Regions from separate parts of the Mesorhizobium sp. 128a genome, predicted to be linked through region 1. Evidence: predicted binding sites of a transcription regulator. Region 1 holds the regulator's gene; each other region holds the start of a gene.

Region 1 (3,795 bases):
GGATCTCGGCGGTGGCCAGGTCGAGGTCACCGAGCCGACGGCAAAGGAACGCAACATCCGCCGCCGCGGGTTGGATTTTGCGCAAGGTGACGTCCTGCTGGAGAAAGGCCGCGTGCTCGATCCGGCCGCACTTTCGCTGGCGGCATCGGCCAACCATCCGATGGTGAATGTGGTGCAACGGCCGCTGGTCGCCATCATCGCCACCGGCGACGAGTTGCTGCCGCCGGGCAGCGCGCTTGGCCCCGACCAGATCATCTCGTCCAATGCCTATGGCGTCGCGGCCGCCGCGCAATCGGTCGGCGCGCGCGCGCTCGATCTCGGTATCGCGGCCGACCGCAGGGAAGCGATTGCAGCACTGGTGCAGAAGGCAGTCGCGGCAAAGGCCGACGTCATCGTCACGCTCGGCGGAGCTTCGGTCGGCGACCACGACCTTGTGCACGACGTGCTTACCGGCGAAGGCATGAAGCTCGATTTCTGGAAGCTTGCCATGCGCCCGGGCAAGCCGCTGATGTTCGGGCGTCTCGGCGACATCAGATGCATCGGCCTGCCAGGCAACCCGGTGGCGAGCCTGGTCTGCTCGCAACTGTTCCTGAAACCGCTTTTGGCGCAGCTGGGTGGCCGCGTCCATCGGCAGGATATGCGGCAGGCGCAACTCGGCGCCGCGATGCCGGCCAACGATCTCAGGCAGGACTACGTGCGCGCCGTGGTCCGGGAAGAAGCCGGCGCACTTGTCGCAACGCCGTTCGGCATCCAGGATTCCTCGATGCTGCGAATGCTGGCCGACGCCAACGGCTTGATCGTGCGCGAGCCCTTCGCTCCAGCCGCCGCCCCGGGTGCCGCCTGCAGCGTGCTGATGTTACGCTGAACAAAACGTCAACACATTCATTAAACTTTAAAAGGTTGCGGAACACAACTGGAACAGATAGTGTTTGTTCTGGGTTTGTTTTTTCTGATTCTGGTTTCAGAACCCTGGGGGGCCGCGATGCTGACGCGCAAACAACATGAACTCCTGATGTTCATCCATGAACGCCTGAAGGAGAGCGGAATCCCGCCGTCTTTCGACGAGATGAAGGAGGCGCTCGACCTCGCTTCCAAGTCCGGCATCCACCGCCTGATCACGGCGCTGGAGGAGCGCGGTTTCATTCGCCGGCTGCCGAACCGGGCGCGCGCGCTGGAAGTGCTGCGGCTGCCAGACTCGATTGCGCCTGGCCTCAATGCGGCGAAAAAGTTCTCACCAAGCGTCATCCAGGGCAGCCTCGGTCAAAACCAGGGCGGTCTCGGCCGCCAGATCAAGCCGGCCTCGCCCTCGCGTTCGATGTCTGCCGGCAATGACGACGCGGTTTCGGCGGTGTCGATCCCGGTTATGGGCCGGATCGCCGCCGGTGTGCCGATAGACGCCATCCAGCACCAGACGCATTCGATCTCGGTGCCGCCCGACATGATCATGGGCGGCGAACACTACGCGCTCGAGGTCAAGGGCGACTCGATGATCGAGGCCGGCATTTTCGACGGCGACACCGTCATCATCCGCAATGCCGACACCGCCAGCCCCGGCGAGATCATCGTGGCGTTGGTCGACGACGAGGAAGCGACGCTGAAACGCTTTCGCCGCAAGGGCGCCTCGATCGCGCTGGAAGCCGCCAATCCGGCCTATGAGACCCGCATCTTCGGACCGGATCGGGTCAAGGTGCAGGGCAAACTGGTCGGGCTGATCAGGCGTTACTGAGCCGGTTTAGGTTTGTACTTTTCACGCTGCTTGTAAGGCGGCAGGCCGCGTGCTTCGCGTGAGAAGTAGCGTTGCTCGTGCCAGGGACGGTAGGGCTTGTCGACGGCGAAGCGAATGGTTGGGGCTGTCGCGGCCGATTGCGGATCGAAGAAGACGGCGGCACTGCCATCGCGGGCAAGCTGCTTCTTGGTAACGACCAGAACCAACGGGTCGCGGCACGGATTGTAGGCGGTGGCGTCGTCGATGACGATCAGGCTCGCGAAAGCGCAGGCTGGCCGGGCTGTCTTGCGGTCTTTTGCAAGCGCGACAATGGCTCCGGACGGGTGCCGGGCAATGCAGAGATCGCCTATGCAGTAGAAGGGTGAGCCGGGCGGCAGGTCGAGCGGATCGAGATCGAGCCGCCTGTCTCCCGTCTCAAATGTCTCGGGCTGAATGATGGTCTCGGCCATCAGCGCCCGTTTCCAGTTGTCGGTGGTGAATTCGTTTGCGCGCTCCCGGTTGAGAGCGAGCTCGCCGCCGCCGATCGGCACAGCCACCAGATGCGCATCCTCGGAAATGAGCACATCGGGCGTCCGCACCTGCGGCACCGTCAACAGACCAGCCAGCGCGAAAGGTACGGCCGCCAGCCTCAGCCAGGTGGTGGCCATGGTCGCGATGACCAGTGCAACCGTTGCCAGCAATACGGACTGGATGGAGATCAGCCCGACGGCATCGAGCGGCGAACGCTCGGAGATCCAGGCAGAGATCGCGATCATTGCCGTCAGGCCCTTGCCCATGACGTAGAGGAACGGCCCGTCCGCGCCGAACGGCATGGCCAGCGCGCTGAGCACTCCGAATGGCATGACAACCAGCGATACGATCGGCATCACGGTGAGATTGGCGAGCAGGCTGAGCGGCGACACACGCTGGAAATGCCAGATCGCGAACAGCAACGTGGCGCTGCCGGCAATGATCGAGGTCATGGCGAGGCCGCCCATGCCAGCCAAGAATCTTCGCGACAGAAAACCGGCAAGGGAGCGCTTTGCCGGCGGCGTTCTCACTTTGTCGGCGCGGTAGTCGGCCCAGCCGGCATAGGCGCCGACAAGGGCGGCGGTAGCAGCAAACGACATCTGAAAGCTCGGGCCGACAACCTCATGCGGCGACACCAGGATGACGGCGATGGCCGAGATTGCCAGATTGCGCATGGTGAGCGCGGCACGATCGAACAGCACTGCGATGAGCATCACCGCCAGCATGATGAAGCTGCGCTCTGCGGCGACCACGATGCCTGAAATGACGAGATAGGCGGCGATCGAGACGAGTGCCACGGCGGCCGCATATTTCTTCACCGGCCGGCGCGAGGAGAAATCGGGAAACAGCGCGAAGGCGCCACGCAGCAACGCCATGATGGTGCCGGCGACCAGCGCCATGTGCAGACCCGAAATGGAGATGATGTGGTAGATGCCGGTGCGCCGCATCGCTTCGTTGACCTCGTCCGGAATGCCGGCGCGCACCCCAACAATGAGCGCCGCGGCAATCTCGCCTTCGGCCCCGCCGATCTTGCCCCTGATATGATCGGCAATGTTTTCGCGCGCCTTTTCAATCGCAGAGGAGAGCCGTGCAATCAGCGGCGGCGGTTCCTGCGCGGCGATGGTTTTGGGATTGCCGAGAAAGAAGCCGCTGCCGCCGATGCCGCTGAAATAGCTGTCGAAGGAGAAATCGTAGCTGTCCGGCCGCACCGGACCCGTCGGCGGCAACAGCCTGGCATAGCCGGTCACCAGGGAGCCTGCCGTCATATCGGCCGGAATCCCACGCGCCGAGAGCCTGACCCGCTCCGGCGCGTAGCGCAGCTTGGGGTGAGCGGTGGAAATCACGTCGAGCGTCAGCCTGATGCGGCCGTTCTCCATGTCTTCAAGACTGACAACGCGCCCGGTCAACCGCGTCTGGATCTCGGAGCCCAGCATCTGCGTTCCGGCGCGCCAGGTCTCGACCTTGGCGGCAACCACGCCGAGCGCGCATAGCATCGCAGCCATGCAGCACAGATGCATCTTCGGCCTAGATCGCGTGGCGAGAGCACAAAATGCAGCCAA
Region 2 (3,795 bases), on a different contig from region 1:
AGATCGCCATCTGCAGGCCAGCCGCAATTCCCAATATCAGGAACACGATGGCGGTTTTAAAGAAAAGTTCCGAAACCCTAGGCATATCGTTTTCCCCCTAGCCGTTTACCCCGACATTGCGAAGGCTACACTCGGCAGCGAAGATTTTCCATGCCGTACTTGGGGTTAGCACCGCTTTTCCCTTGATATTGGCAGTTCCCTCGTGCCGGCAAAAAAACCGCCGGGGCGAACCCCGGCGGCATGTAGATTGGGCCGTTTCAGCCGGTGGGCGTTACGGCGTTGGCGCAGGTGCCAGCTTGGCCGCCATCTGGTCGATCTTCTCGGCAAGCACGCCGTTGGCCCAGTCGGTGACCTCGGCGTCGACCGGCTTGTTGGCCATATCGGCGAGTGCGTCATCGAGCGATGGGATGTTGCCGGTAGCTTCGGCGGCCGCATCCTTGGCATCCAGTGCCGCCTGAGTGGCGTCATCCACCGCGGTCTGCGCGGCGTCGAGATCGGCCTGGGTCGGGACCTCGTCGGGCGGGGTAAGCGGGTCAGCCGCTTTCGCTTCTAGCGCGTCGAGCGCGGCCTGGGCGTCGAGGACCGCCTGATCAGCGGCATCTACCGCGGCTTGGGCGTTCTTGGCAACTGCCGAAGCAGTCACATAAGCCTGAACGCCGGCGAACTTCTTGCTCTTCGAGTTCAAATAGGCGTTGATGTTGCGTTGCAGCGAGTTCAGCCGGCCGAGCTTGGCGTGGATGTTCTTTTCCTTGGGCGTCGCGGCGACCTCAACGTCATCGACGTCGGCCTCGTCGTCGGTCGAGGCCTTTTTGCCGTGAGCCGATGCCGACTTGCCATGCGAAGCGCTGTTGCCGGATTTGCCGCTATTGCCGCCGCCATGGCCGTTGCCGCCGCCGTTACCGCCACCATGGCCGTGGCCACCACCGTTACCGCCACCGTTGCCACCGGCACCAGCCAGGGCCGGAGAGGCCAGGAGCGCAAACGCGGCAAGCGCCGCCAAAAGAGTTTTTCGGGATGTCATGATACCTCCTCGGGGGATAGCCGCCACCGCTGACTCGCTATAGCAGCGCCATATGAGAATTTGCTAATTCGATGGAGTAAACTTTAGATAAATGTGGTTGCGATACGCGACAATCGGCTTGCAAACAGGTTGGGCAAATCTTGTAACCAATTGATATATAAATATAAATATGAACACCCTTGGGCGAACCGGCCCTTTGCGCGACTGACGCCCTATACTGATCAGACCTTAGGCCTAAATGCTGGGATACTTAGGTCGCAACCAGTGGAACCCATGACCGTCGTCGCATAACTTATCGAGCAGTATCGAACACAGATTTAACATCACCAGCCATCAACTTAATGATAAAGCTTCCAGAACGGAGCCTTCGGCGCATCGGTGATGGTCAATTGTCGCCCGGGACGGACGGCCTTTTTTTCAAGCGCTTGCGGCATTGAGCCTATGGCATCAGCAGGATATCGGCGCCCGGCTGTTCGTCGAACAGCACCGCACAGCCGCGTCCCAGCGCGACCGCCGACAGTGCGTTGGCGACAGCCTCGTCCGGCGACACAAAATCACCGGTCAGCACCCGCAACTCTTCCACCGCCTTGGCCATAGACACGCAGTGTCCGGCAACGCGATCGCTCGTACAGGCGTCAACGACGCTGACGAGGTCGCTCATCTCGAACTGGCCCATACCGGCCTCCACGAAACAGTGTCCCATCGAGACAATGAACGCCGTGGCGAGAGACAATGTTCCCTGCATCCGGCGGCAAGGCAGATCAATCGACGGCCGGATCTCCGGCGAATTCACTGGAGGTTAAGCACCGCGCTTGACAGCGGACCCTGTTTGTTCTCTATTTGTTCCTAAAACCCACTCTCGCAATAGGCGCGGCTAATGCTGCAATGCCTAAAGGAACGGCCGGGATGGAACCCACCATCCTGCATGCGGATCTCGATGCCTTCTATGCCTCGGTCGAGCAGCTGCTCGACCCGTCGCTCAGGGGCAAGCCGATTGCCGTCGGTGACGGCGTCGTGCTGGCCGCTTCCTACGAGGCCAGGGTTTTCGGCGTGCGCGGCGGGATGCCGGGACGACGCGCGCGGGAGCTCTGCCCGCAGTTGATCTTTGTTGGCGGAAATTTCGGCGAGTACCAGAGGCTGGGCGATGCCGCGATAAAAGTGCTCGACGATTTTACGCCGCTGGTCGAGCGCATCTCCATCGACGAGGCCTTTGCCGATGTCGCCGGCTGCACGCATCTGTTCGGGGCGCCGGCCGAGATCGCCGCCACGGTGCGGCGGCGTGTGCGGGCCGAGCTCGGCCTGCCGATCTCGATCGGCGTGGCGCGCACCAAGCACCTGGCCAAGATCGCCTCGCAAGTGGCGAAACCCGACGGGCTGGTGGTCGTCGATCCGGCAACGGAGCTCGCCTTCCTGCACGACCTGCCGGTCGGCTTGATGTGGGGCGTCGGCCCGGCGACCAAGGCGCGGCTGGCAGAGGTCGGTGTCGAGACCATCGGCCAGCTGGCCAAGACCCATAGCGGCGCGTTGCGCCGGCTGCTCGGCCCCGCCGCCGGCGAGAAGCTGGCATCGCTGGCCTGGAACCGCGACCCGCGAAAACTCGAGACGCACCGGCGGGCGCACTCGGCTGGCGCACAGTCGGCACTCGGCAAGCGGCCGGCCGAGGCCCATGTCTTCGGACCTGTTCTTCTGCATCTGGCAGACCGGGTCGCCAGCCGGCTCAGGGCGAAATCGCGGCCCGGCCGCACGGTGACGGTGCGGGTGCGTTTCGCCGATCTGCATGCGGTCACGCGCTCGGTGACGCTCGATCAGCCGATTTCGGCAACCGCGATGCTGGCCGAAATCGCCGAGGAGCTGGTGCGCGGCGTGCTGGCCGCCAACCCGCGAGAGAAGACTATCTCGCTGCTGGCGATCTCGGTGTCGCAGTTGGAAGAAAGTGCCGAGCTGCAGCTCGAGTTGCCGCTCGGCCTCGATGACGAGAAGCAGCGGCCCGGCAGCAAAAAGGGCCTGGCGCGCTTTGGCGCCGACCGCGCCATCGACAAGATCCGCCAGCGCTTTGGCAAAGAGGCGGTCGGCTACGGCGCGGTGGCGCTGGAAGCCCGGCGCTCGGTTCCCGACGCCTTCCGCGAACTGGCGGAGAAGGAACTGTGAGACCTATCGGCCGGTGCGCCAATAGCGATGCACCTTGACGCCGCTTGCACTTGCCCCATTCCAGGGCTCGCAAGCTATGCCGTCACGGTCGGCGTCGTGTGTCGGCCAGTAGCCCGGTTCTCCCACATGCGCGGGGGCCAGGCCGACTGCACGGGCAGCGCTACAGTTCGGAAATGCCGCGAGGTGCCTGAGCACGGCCCATGGCTGTTCGAACCGGACGCCCAGAAAGCCGTAGACGATGTAGCCGAACAACAGGATGAACGGGGCCAGCATGGCCAACCATCTCAACCTGCCCGACCCGCCGTGGCGGCGATGCATTGGCCAACGCAGGAACGGCAGGAGCATCACCCTTGGCCGCCAAAACTTTCGATGGGGGGAAAAACGTGCACAGGCAATGTCCCAAACGCTGCACTGCCTCTATAACAAGTACGGGTAGGAAAGGTAGAACGTGCGATTGCTTGGGGTTTTCCTGGGAGAGTTCTTGCAGCGGTGGGGCAGACTATCGCTGGCCCTGCAGTTCCTCATTGCCGGCGGTATCGGGCTGCTGGTGGTGATGCTGGTGGTTGGCCTGTGGGTGACTTCGCAGATCCGGCAAGGCGTCATGCGCAATTCCGCCGCGACCACGG
Region 3 (3,795 bases), on a different contig from region 1:
CCGTTCTTCAGGTCAACCGAGGTCCTGGCGCGGCGCACGATAAAGCCCGGCACCGAAATCTCACCGATATTGTAGGAGGCCGAGGCATCGATCGAAGATACTTCCGGCGCGATGTCGAGGCTCACCAGCCCGTCCTTCAGCACAGTCGGTGTGAAATCCAGGCTGACGCCGTATTTCTTGTAGCTGACGGAAATCTTGCCATTGTCCTCGGAGACCGGGATCGGGAACTCGCCACCGGCGAGGAAGCTTGCCGTCTGGCCCGAACGGGCGATCAGGTTCGGCTCGGCCAGCCGTCTGGCGAGACCGCGCTCCTCCAGCGCCTTGATGGCGACGTCGATCGACAGGCCGTTCGACAGCAGCCGGCCGATGATCTCGCCATTGCCCGCCGCCGGCACCGCGCCAGGCTCGATGGTGACGTCGCGCCCGCCAAGGCCGTAAGCGAAATTGGCGCTGTATTTGGCGCCGAGATCCTGTCCGGCCTGGCGGTTGATCTCGACGAAGCGGACGTTGAGCTGAACCTGCTGCGAAGAAGAGATGTTGACCGAATTGATCACTTCCTCATTGCCGGAGAAGCGGCTGGCAATCTTGCTTGCCTTCTCGGCCGCGACCGCGTCGTCCGCCTCGCCCGACAGCACGACGCGGCCGTTGGCCGAACCGACCTTGATCTTGGCGTCCGGCACGCTGGCGCGAATGGTGCTGGCCAGCTGGTCGGTGTCCAGCGTCACCTCGATGTCGACGGTGCCGACCAGCTGCTTGTTCTCGTCGAACAGCGCGATGCCGGTGGTGCCGAGATTGTTGCCCAGCACATAGAAGGATTTGTCGGTCAGCGGATTGACGTTGGCGATCTCCGGATCGCCGATGACGATCTGGTAGAAGGCGGCATTGGTCATGATCGTCTTCGGCTTGCCCTTGGCAACCTTGATCGACGCATTCTTGGTCGACGACACATAGACGATGTCGTTGTCTGCCTGGGCCGGCGCGCTGAATCCGAGCATCCCGGCCGCGGCCAGACAAGCCGCCACGGCCAGCGCTCGCATGGCGCGCACGCGTGTCGTCATCCGATATGCACTCAAGTCAGACATTGTCCCGTCCCTCGCCCGGTCCCCACCGGCAGTTATTTCTGGTCCCGCGCAGGAACCTGGTATTCCTCGGCCTGCGTGCCGCGCGTCACGATGACCGTCTTGAATTTCGGCTTCTCCGGCTCCTCCGCGGCGCTGAACAGCGCGCCGGCTGCCGCCTGGACGCCGGAGGCGACCGAGCCGCCGAAGGATGAGATTGTGGTGACGCCGTCCTTTGCGGCACCGCCATCGGCGGACGAGCGGAGCGACAGCGACAAGGTGCCGACGGTGCGCGCGAGCGCCACTTTCTGCGCGCCGTCGGTTGTCACCTCGATGGTCACGGAATTGGCGATCTGCGGTGTGGTCTGGCGCTCGTCGGCGCCCTGCCCGACGGTCAGCACCTTGGCGTCGGAGACGACGATCTCGGAGGTAACGGTCGAGCCCGCCGCCCCTTGCGCGTTCTTGGCCACTTCCTGGATTTCGCCGGCGTCGCGCGTCAGCACCACGTCGACCCGATCGCCCGGCGTTACGAAGCCGCCGACACCGGCGATCTCGTCGGTGCGGATGGTCACCGCCCGCATTCCGGGCGTCATCATGTTGGACAGCGTCGCGCGGCCGTTCGGGCCTGACAGCTTGCTGAGCAGCACCGGCTCGTTGATCTCGATCGGCGACAACACCACGCGGCTGCCATCGGCGAGCAATGCATTGATGGTGGTGAAGGCGCCCTGGGGCACGGATTCTTCCGACCACGGGATTTCGGTGAGCTGTGCGCGGTCGAGTTCCATGCCGTAACGCAGCGGCGCATTGGCCACCACAATGGTCTTGAACTCAACTTTTGGGGTCACGGGCGCCGGGATCGCCGCCGTCTTTTCCTCGGCATCGGTCCTGGCCTGGCTCTTGACCCAGAAATCCGCGGCAAAGATCGAGATCGCGCCGAAAACGGCGGCGATGCCGATCATCGTTATGGCCCTGCCCCTCACAACTAAACCCCTGACGCATGTGGTCTTTTGTTTGTTGAGGCCCACGCTAGGCCGCATAGTTAAAGATTCAGGAATCCCGGCCGGTCCGAACGGACCTATTTCTGCCGGCTTGGTTATCGAAAGGTTTTAGGATAAGAAGGGGTTAAATCCCCGAACGTAACAGGAACTTCCGTCGCTTGGCGCTGAAAAGCGTGGCAGTATCGACGGGTGATTCGCGGCACCGGATTCAATGGCAGGCATGGACGACAACAACGATCTTTTCGGCAATCTGGAAAAGCAGCCGCAACCGACCCGGACAACAGCGCGCCCGGCTGATCCACTGGTGCAGGCCACGAAACGTGCTGTTGCGACCAAGGATGGTAGCGAAGGTTATAGCGCCGCCGACATCGAAGTGCTGGAAGGGCTGGAGCCGGTCCGGCGCCGGCCGGGCATGTATATTGGCGGCACCGACGACAAGGCGATGCACCATCTGTTCGCCGAGGTCATCGACAATTCGATGGACGAGGCGGTCGCCGGCCATGCCACCTTCATCGATGTCGAGCTTTCGGCCGACGGGTTTCTGACCGTTACCGACAATGGCCGCGGCATCCCGGTCGATCCGCATCCGAAATTCAAGAAGCCGGCGCTCGAAGTCATCATGACGACGCTGCATTCGGGCGGCAAATTCGACTCCAAGGTTTATGAGACCTCGGGCGGCCTGCACGGCGTCGGCGTCTCCGTCGTCAATGCGCTGTCCGACCATCTCGAGGTCGAGGTCGCGCGAGGTCGCCAGCTCTACCGCCAAAGATTCTCCCGTGGCGTTCCGGTGAGCGGGCTGGAGCAACTCGGCGAAGTGCACAACCGGCGCGGCACTAGGATCCGCTTCCATCCTGACGAGCAGATTTTTGGCAAGGGCGCCGCCTTCGAGCCGGCGCGGCTTTACCGCATGACGCGCTCGAAAGCCTATCTGTTCGGCGGCGTCGAAATCCGCTGGAGCTGCGATCCGTCGCTGATCAAGGAAAAGGATCAGACGCCGGCCAAGGCGGAGTTCCATTTCCCGGGCGGCCTGAAGGACTACCTCAAGGCATCGCTCGGCGACGACTTCCAGGTGACGCGCGAAATCTTCGCCGGCAAGAGCGAGAAACAGGGCGGCCACGGCTCGCTCGAATGGGCGGTGACCTGGTTCGGTGGCGACGGCTTCATCAATTCCTACTGCAACACCATCCCGACCGGCGAAGGCGGCACGCATGAGGCCGGCTTCCGCAACGTGCTGACGCGGGGCTTACGCGCCTATGCCGACCTCATCGGCAACAAGCGCGCCTCGATCGTCACCTCCGAAGACGTCATGATCTCGGCAGCAGGAATGTTGTCGGTGTTCATCCGCGAGCCGGAATTCGTCGGCCAGACCAAGGACAGGCTGGCGACGATCGAGGCCATTCGCATTGTCGAGACCGCCATCCGCGATCCCTTCGACCACTGGCTGGCCGACAATCCGCAGGAAGCGTCGAAGCTGCTCGAATGGGTGATCGCGCGCGCCGACGAGCGCGTGCGCCGGCGCCAGGAAAAGGAAGTGTCGCGCAAGAGCGCGGTGCGCAAGCTCAGGCTGCCCGGCAAGCTCGCCGACTGCACGCAAAACGCCGCAGCGGGCGCGGAGTTGTTCATCGTCGAAGGCGACTCGGCCGGCGGCTCGGCCAAACAGGCGCGCGACCGCGCCAGCCAGGCGGTGCTGCCGCTGCGCGGCAAAATCCTCAACGTCGCCAGCGCCGGCAACGACAAGC
Region 4 (3,795 bases), on a different contig from region 1:
GGGTGTCATTGCGGCGCCATTACTTATGAAGCAGAGGTCGACCCGGAAAAGACCTCCATCTGTCATTGCACCGACTGCCAGCAACTGACCGGCACTGCCTTTCGTGTCACCGTTCCCGCGCCTGAGGATCACTACAGGATCACCAAGGGCACGCCGAAGGTCTATATCAAGACAGGATCCAGCGGCGCCAAGCGCGCCCAGGCCTTTTGCGGCGAGTGCGGTTCGCACCTTTACGCGACGTCGGTTGGCGACGGCCCCAAGGTTTATGGGATAAGGGCGGGGACCGCGCGGCAACGCGAGGATCTGGTTCCGACACAACAGAAATGGCACCGGTCGGCCCTGCACTGGCTTCCGGAATTCGAGGGCATAGGCATCGTAGAGGAGCAATAGCACCTGCCTGTCTGTCTAACGCGACCAAACCAGACGATTATGTGCTAGGCTCGCGGCCCATCAGACCGCTTGGCGGGTGAAAGCGATGCTGGAACCAGACAAGATTTTTGCCGGCTCGATTCCGGAAAATTACGACCGCTATATGGTGCCGTTGATTTTCGAGCCGTTCGCCGCCGATATGGCACGGCGGGCAGCGTCTTTGTCGCCCGGCGCCGTCCTGGAAGTCGCCGCCGGCACCGGGGTCGTCACCCGCGCATTGGCGCCAAAACTGTCTCCTGGCGCAAGCTATGTCGTGACCGATCTCAACCAGCCAATGCTCGACTTTGCCGCTTCGCGGCAAGCTCCCGACAGTCGCATCCAATGGCGTCAGGCGCATGCTCTGGCGTTGCCGTTTGAAGATGCGACCTTCGATCTTATTTGCTGCCAGTTCGGCGCGATGTTCTTTCCCGACCGCACCGCCGGTTATCGCGAAGCAAGGCGGGTCCTGAAGCCCGGAGGCCATTTCCTGTTCAACGTGTGGGATCGCATCGAGGAGAATGTATTTGCCAATGATGTGACGAACGCTCTTGCGGAGATCTTTCCGAACGATCCGCCGCGCTTTCTCGCCCGCACGCCACATGGCTACCATGACACGGCCCTGATCCGCAGCGAGCTGGAAGGCGCAGGTTTCTCCCGTGTGGCGATCGAGACGAGGGCCGAACAAAGCCGTGCATCGTCGCCGCGGCTTCCGGCGGTTGCCTATTGCCAGGGGACGGTTCTTCGCACCGAGATCGAGGCCAGGGATGCAGGAAAACTGCAAGCCGCAACCGACCATGCCGCAGCCGTGATTGCAGCCAGACATGGCAGCGGCGAGGTTGCGGCCAAAATTCAGGCGCACGTAATCGTGGCTACGGTCTAGAGCAGGCTCTAGAGTAATTCCAGGAAAAGTGTGTAGCGCTTTCCCTTGAGGAATTGCGCAAAAACAAAAGAGTTAGAGCGGGTCCGCGATTCCGTGAAACGCTGAACCGCTCTAATCGTCGCCTTCGACAACACGTAGCCTGAGCTGGCCCGTCTTGGAATCCGCCACCCGCACCCCGGCTTCGGCCTTGGCGGGTCCGCCGCCGCGCACTTCAGCTTCGCTTTCGCCAAACTCCAGCGCCTCGATCTTCTGGCCGCGCCTGGTCACTTTCGATGTCGACACCAGTATCTCGTCAATATCCTTGGCCGACTGGCCAAAGTGCGTCTGCAGCCGCCGCACGCGTTCGTCGACGCGCGCGACGTCTTCCATAAGCCGGATGACCTCGCCCTGGATAAGATGCGCCTGTTCGCGCATGCGGGCATCCTTGAGGATCGCCTGGATGACCTGGATCGACAGCATCAGCAACGACGGCGAAACGATGATGACCCGGGCGCGGTGCGCCTTCTGGATGAGGGCGTCGAAATTCTCGTGGATTTCGGCGAACACCGATTCCGACGGCACGAACATGAAGGCGGTGTCCTGCGTCTCGCCCTGAATCAAATATTTCTCCGAGATATCGCGGACATGGATCTCGATGTCGCGGCGGAAGGCCTGGGCGGCGACCTTTTGCAGTTCGGCGCCATCGGCGGCGCGAATGGCATTCCAGGCTTCCAGCGGAAACTTGGCGTCGATGGCGAGCGAGGGCGCGCCGTTGGGCATCCGCACCAGGCAGTCGGGCCGGCTGCCATTCGACAGCGTTGCCTGGAATTCATAGGCGCCCATCGGCAGGCCGTCGGCGACAATCGCTTCCATGCGCGACTGACCGAAGGCGCCGCGTGTCTGCTTGTTGGACAGGATCGCCTGCAACTGCACGACCTGGCCGGCCAGCGACTGGATGTTGCCTTGCGCGGTGTCGATGACGGCCAGCCTTTCCTGCAGTTTCGCCAGGCTTTCATGCGTCGATTTGGTCTGCTCTGTCATGGTCTGGCCGAGGCGGCCGGTCATGGCGTCGAGCCGCTGGCCGATCGACTGGTTGAGTTCGGCCTGCCTTGCGCCGAACACATCGGCGATGGCGCTCATGCGGCCCTGCATCTCGGCCTGGCTTTGCAATATGCCGGCCATCCGCGCCTCGGCGTCGCGGGCGTGGTCTGTGGCCTCAGCGGCAGCGATGGTCCGCGCCCTGGCCGACCGCCACAGGGCGACGACCAGCGCCAGAAAAAGGCCGAGAAACACGATCGCGCCGAGCGCCAGCGCATGGCCGAGCGTGATCGTCGTGGCGCCGAGCCGGGCGACGGGCTCGGAAAGGATGGTGCTCAGGTCGTTCATCCCTACAGCATAGCCGATTCGCCGCCCTGGCACAGATCAAAACGTGAACGGGCGCCAACCGCACCGGTTGACGCTTTTCCTGCGACGTTTTAGGTGAGACGCCATGTCGATCAAGCCGCTTATCATGCTCCCCGATCCCATCCTGCGCCAGGTTTCCAAGCCGCTCGAACGCGTCGATGCGCCTTTGCGCAAACTCGCCGACGATATGCTGGCCACGATGTATGAAGCGCCCGGCATCGGGCTGGCCGCAATCCAGATCGGCGAGCCGCTGCGCATGCTGGTCATCGACCTCGCCAAGGAAGACGAGGCGCCGGCGCCGCATGTCTTCATCAATCCCGAAGTCCTCGAAAGCGCCGACGCGCGCTCGGTCTACGAGGAAGGATGCCTGTCGATCCCGGACTACTACGCCGAGGTCGAGCGCCCGGCTTCGGTGCGGGTGAAATATCTCGACCGCGATGGCAAGCTGCAGGAGATCGAGGCCGAAGGCCTGATGGCGACCTGCCTGCAGCACGAGATCGACCACCTCAACGGCGTGCTGTTCATCGACCACATCTCGAAGCTGAAGCGCGACATGGTGGTGAAGAAGTTCAAGAAGCTCGCCAAGGACAAGGCGCCGGGCAAGCTGGTGGGATAGGGCATGGCCCTTCGCGTCATCTTCATGGGCACGCCGGAGTTTTCGCTGCCGGTGCTGCGTGCGATCGCCGAGGCCGGCCATGAGATAGCCGCCGTCTACACCCAGCCGCCGCGCGCTGCAGGCCGCCGCGGGATGGAGCTGACGCCGTCGCCGGTGCAGCGCGAGGCCGAGCGACTGGGCATCGATGTGCGCACGCCGACGTCGCTGAAAGGCGAGGCTGAGCAGGCTGCATTCGCCGCCTTGCAGGCGGATGTCGCCGTGGTCGTCGCCTATGGCCTGCTGTTGCCGAAGCCCGTTCTCGAGGCACCGCGGCTTGGCTGCCTTAACGGCCACGCCTCGCTTTTGCCGCGCTGGCGGGGCGCCGCTCCCATCCAGCGCGCCATCATGGCTGGCGACGTGGAAACCGGCATGATGGTGATGCGCATGGAAGAAGGCCTCGACACGGGTCCGGTGGGATTGGTTGAAAAATGCGCCATCGGACCCGATATGACGGCCGGCGACCTGCACG

The links. The regulator LexA, encoded in region 1, represses DNA repair genes until DNA is damaged. The targets are predictions, from matches to a motif close to TGTTCNNNNTGTGTTCNG.
Region 2: the regulator LexA is predicted to act here: its motif matches at 1,852-1,869, upstream of dinB (DNA polymerase IV).
Region 3: the regulator LexA is predicted to act here: its motif matches at 2,189-2,206, upstream of parE (DNA topoisomerase IV subunit B).
Region 4: the regulator LexA is predicted to act here: its motif matches at 2,686-2,703, upstream of ACWTU9_RS24350 (DNA recombination protein RmuC).

Annotation. Positions count from the first base shown of each region.
Region 1 is NZ_JBSPKY010000006.1:216,865-220,659, forward strand. It holds gene ACWTU9_RS13395 (molybdopterin molybdotransferase MoeA) at 1-865, shown strand, start outside; gene lexA (transcriptional repressor LexA) at 983-1,726, shown strand; gene ACWTU9_RS13405 (ComEC/Rec2 family competence protein) at 1,720-3,795, opposite strand, start outside.
Region 2 is NZ_JBSPKY010000011.1:1,332-5,126, reverse strand. It holds gene ACWTU9_RS18535 (hypothetical protein) at 1-85, opposite strand, end outside; gene ACWTU9_RS18530 (hypothetical protein) at 272-1,021, opposite strand; gene ACWTU9_RS18525 (hypothetical protein) at 1,461-1,697, opposite strand; gene dinB (DNA polymerase IV) at 1,928-3,169, shown strand; gene ACWTU9_RS18515 (excalibur calcium-binding domain-containing protein) at 3,173-3,442, opposite strand; gene ACWTU9_RS18510 (sensor histidine kinase) at 3,651-3,795, shown strand, end outside.
Region 3 is NZ_JBSPKY010000030.1:16,420-20,214, forward strand. It holds gene ACWTU9_RS30445 (type II and III secretion system protein family protein) at 1-1,082, opposite strand, end outside; gene cpaB (Flp pilus assembly protein CpaB) at 1,115-2,017, opposite strand; gene parE (DNA topoisomerase IV subunit B) at 2,277-3,795, shown strand, end outside.
Region 4 is NZ_JBSPKY010000016.1:88,362-92,156, reverse strand. It holds gene ACWTU9_RS24360 (GFA family protein) at 1-390, shown strand, start outside; gene ACWTU9_RS24355 (class I SAM-dependent methyltransferase) at 476-1,288, shown strand; gene ACWTU9_RS24350 (DNA recombination protein RmuC) at 1,400-2,653, opposite strand; gene def (peptide deformylase) at 2,757-3,287, shown strand; gene fmt (methionyl-tRNA formyltransferase) at 3,291-3,795, shown strand, end outside.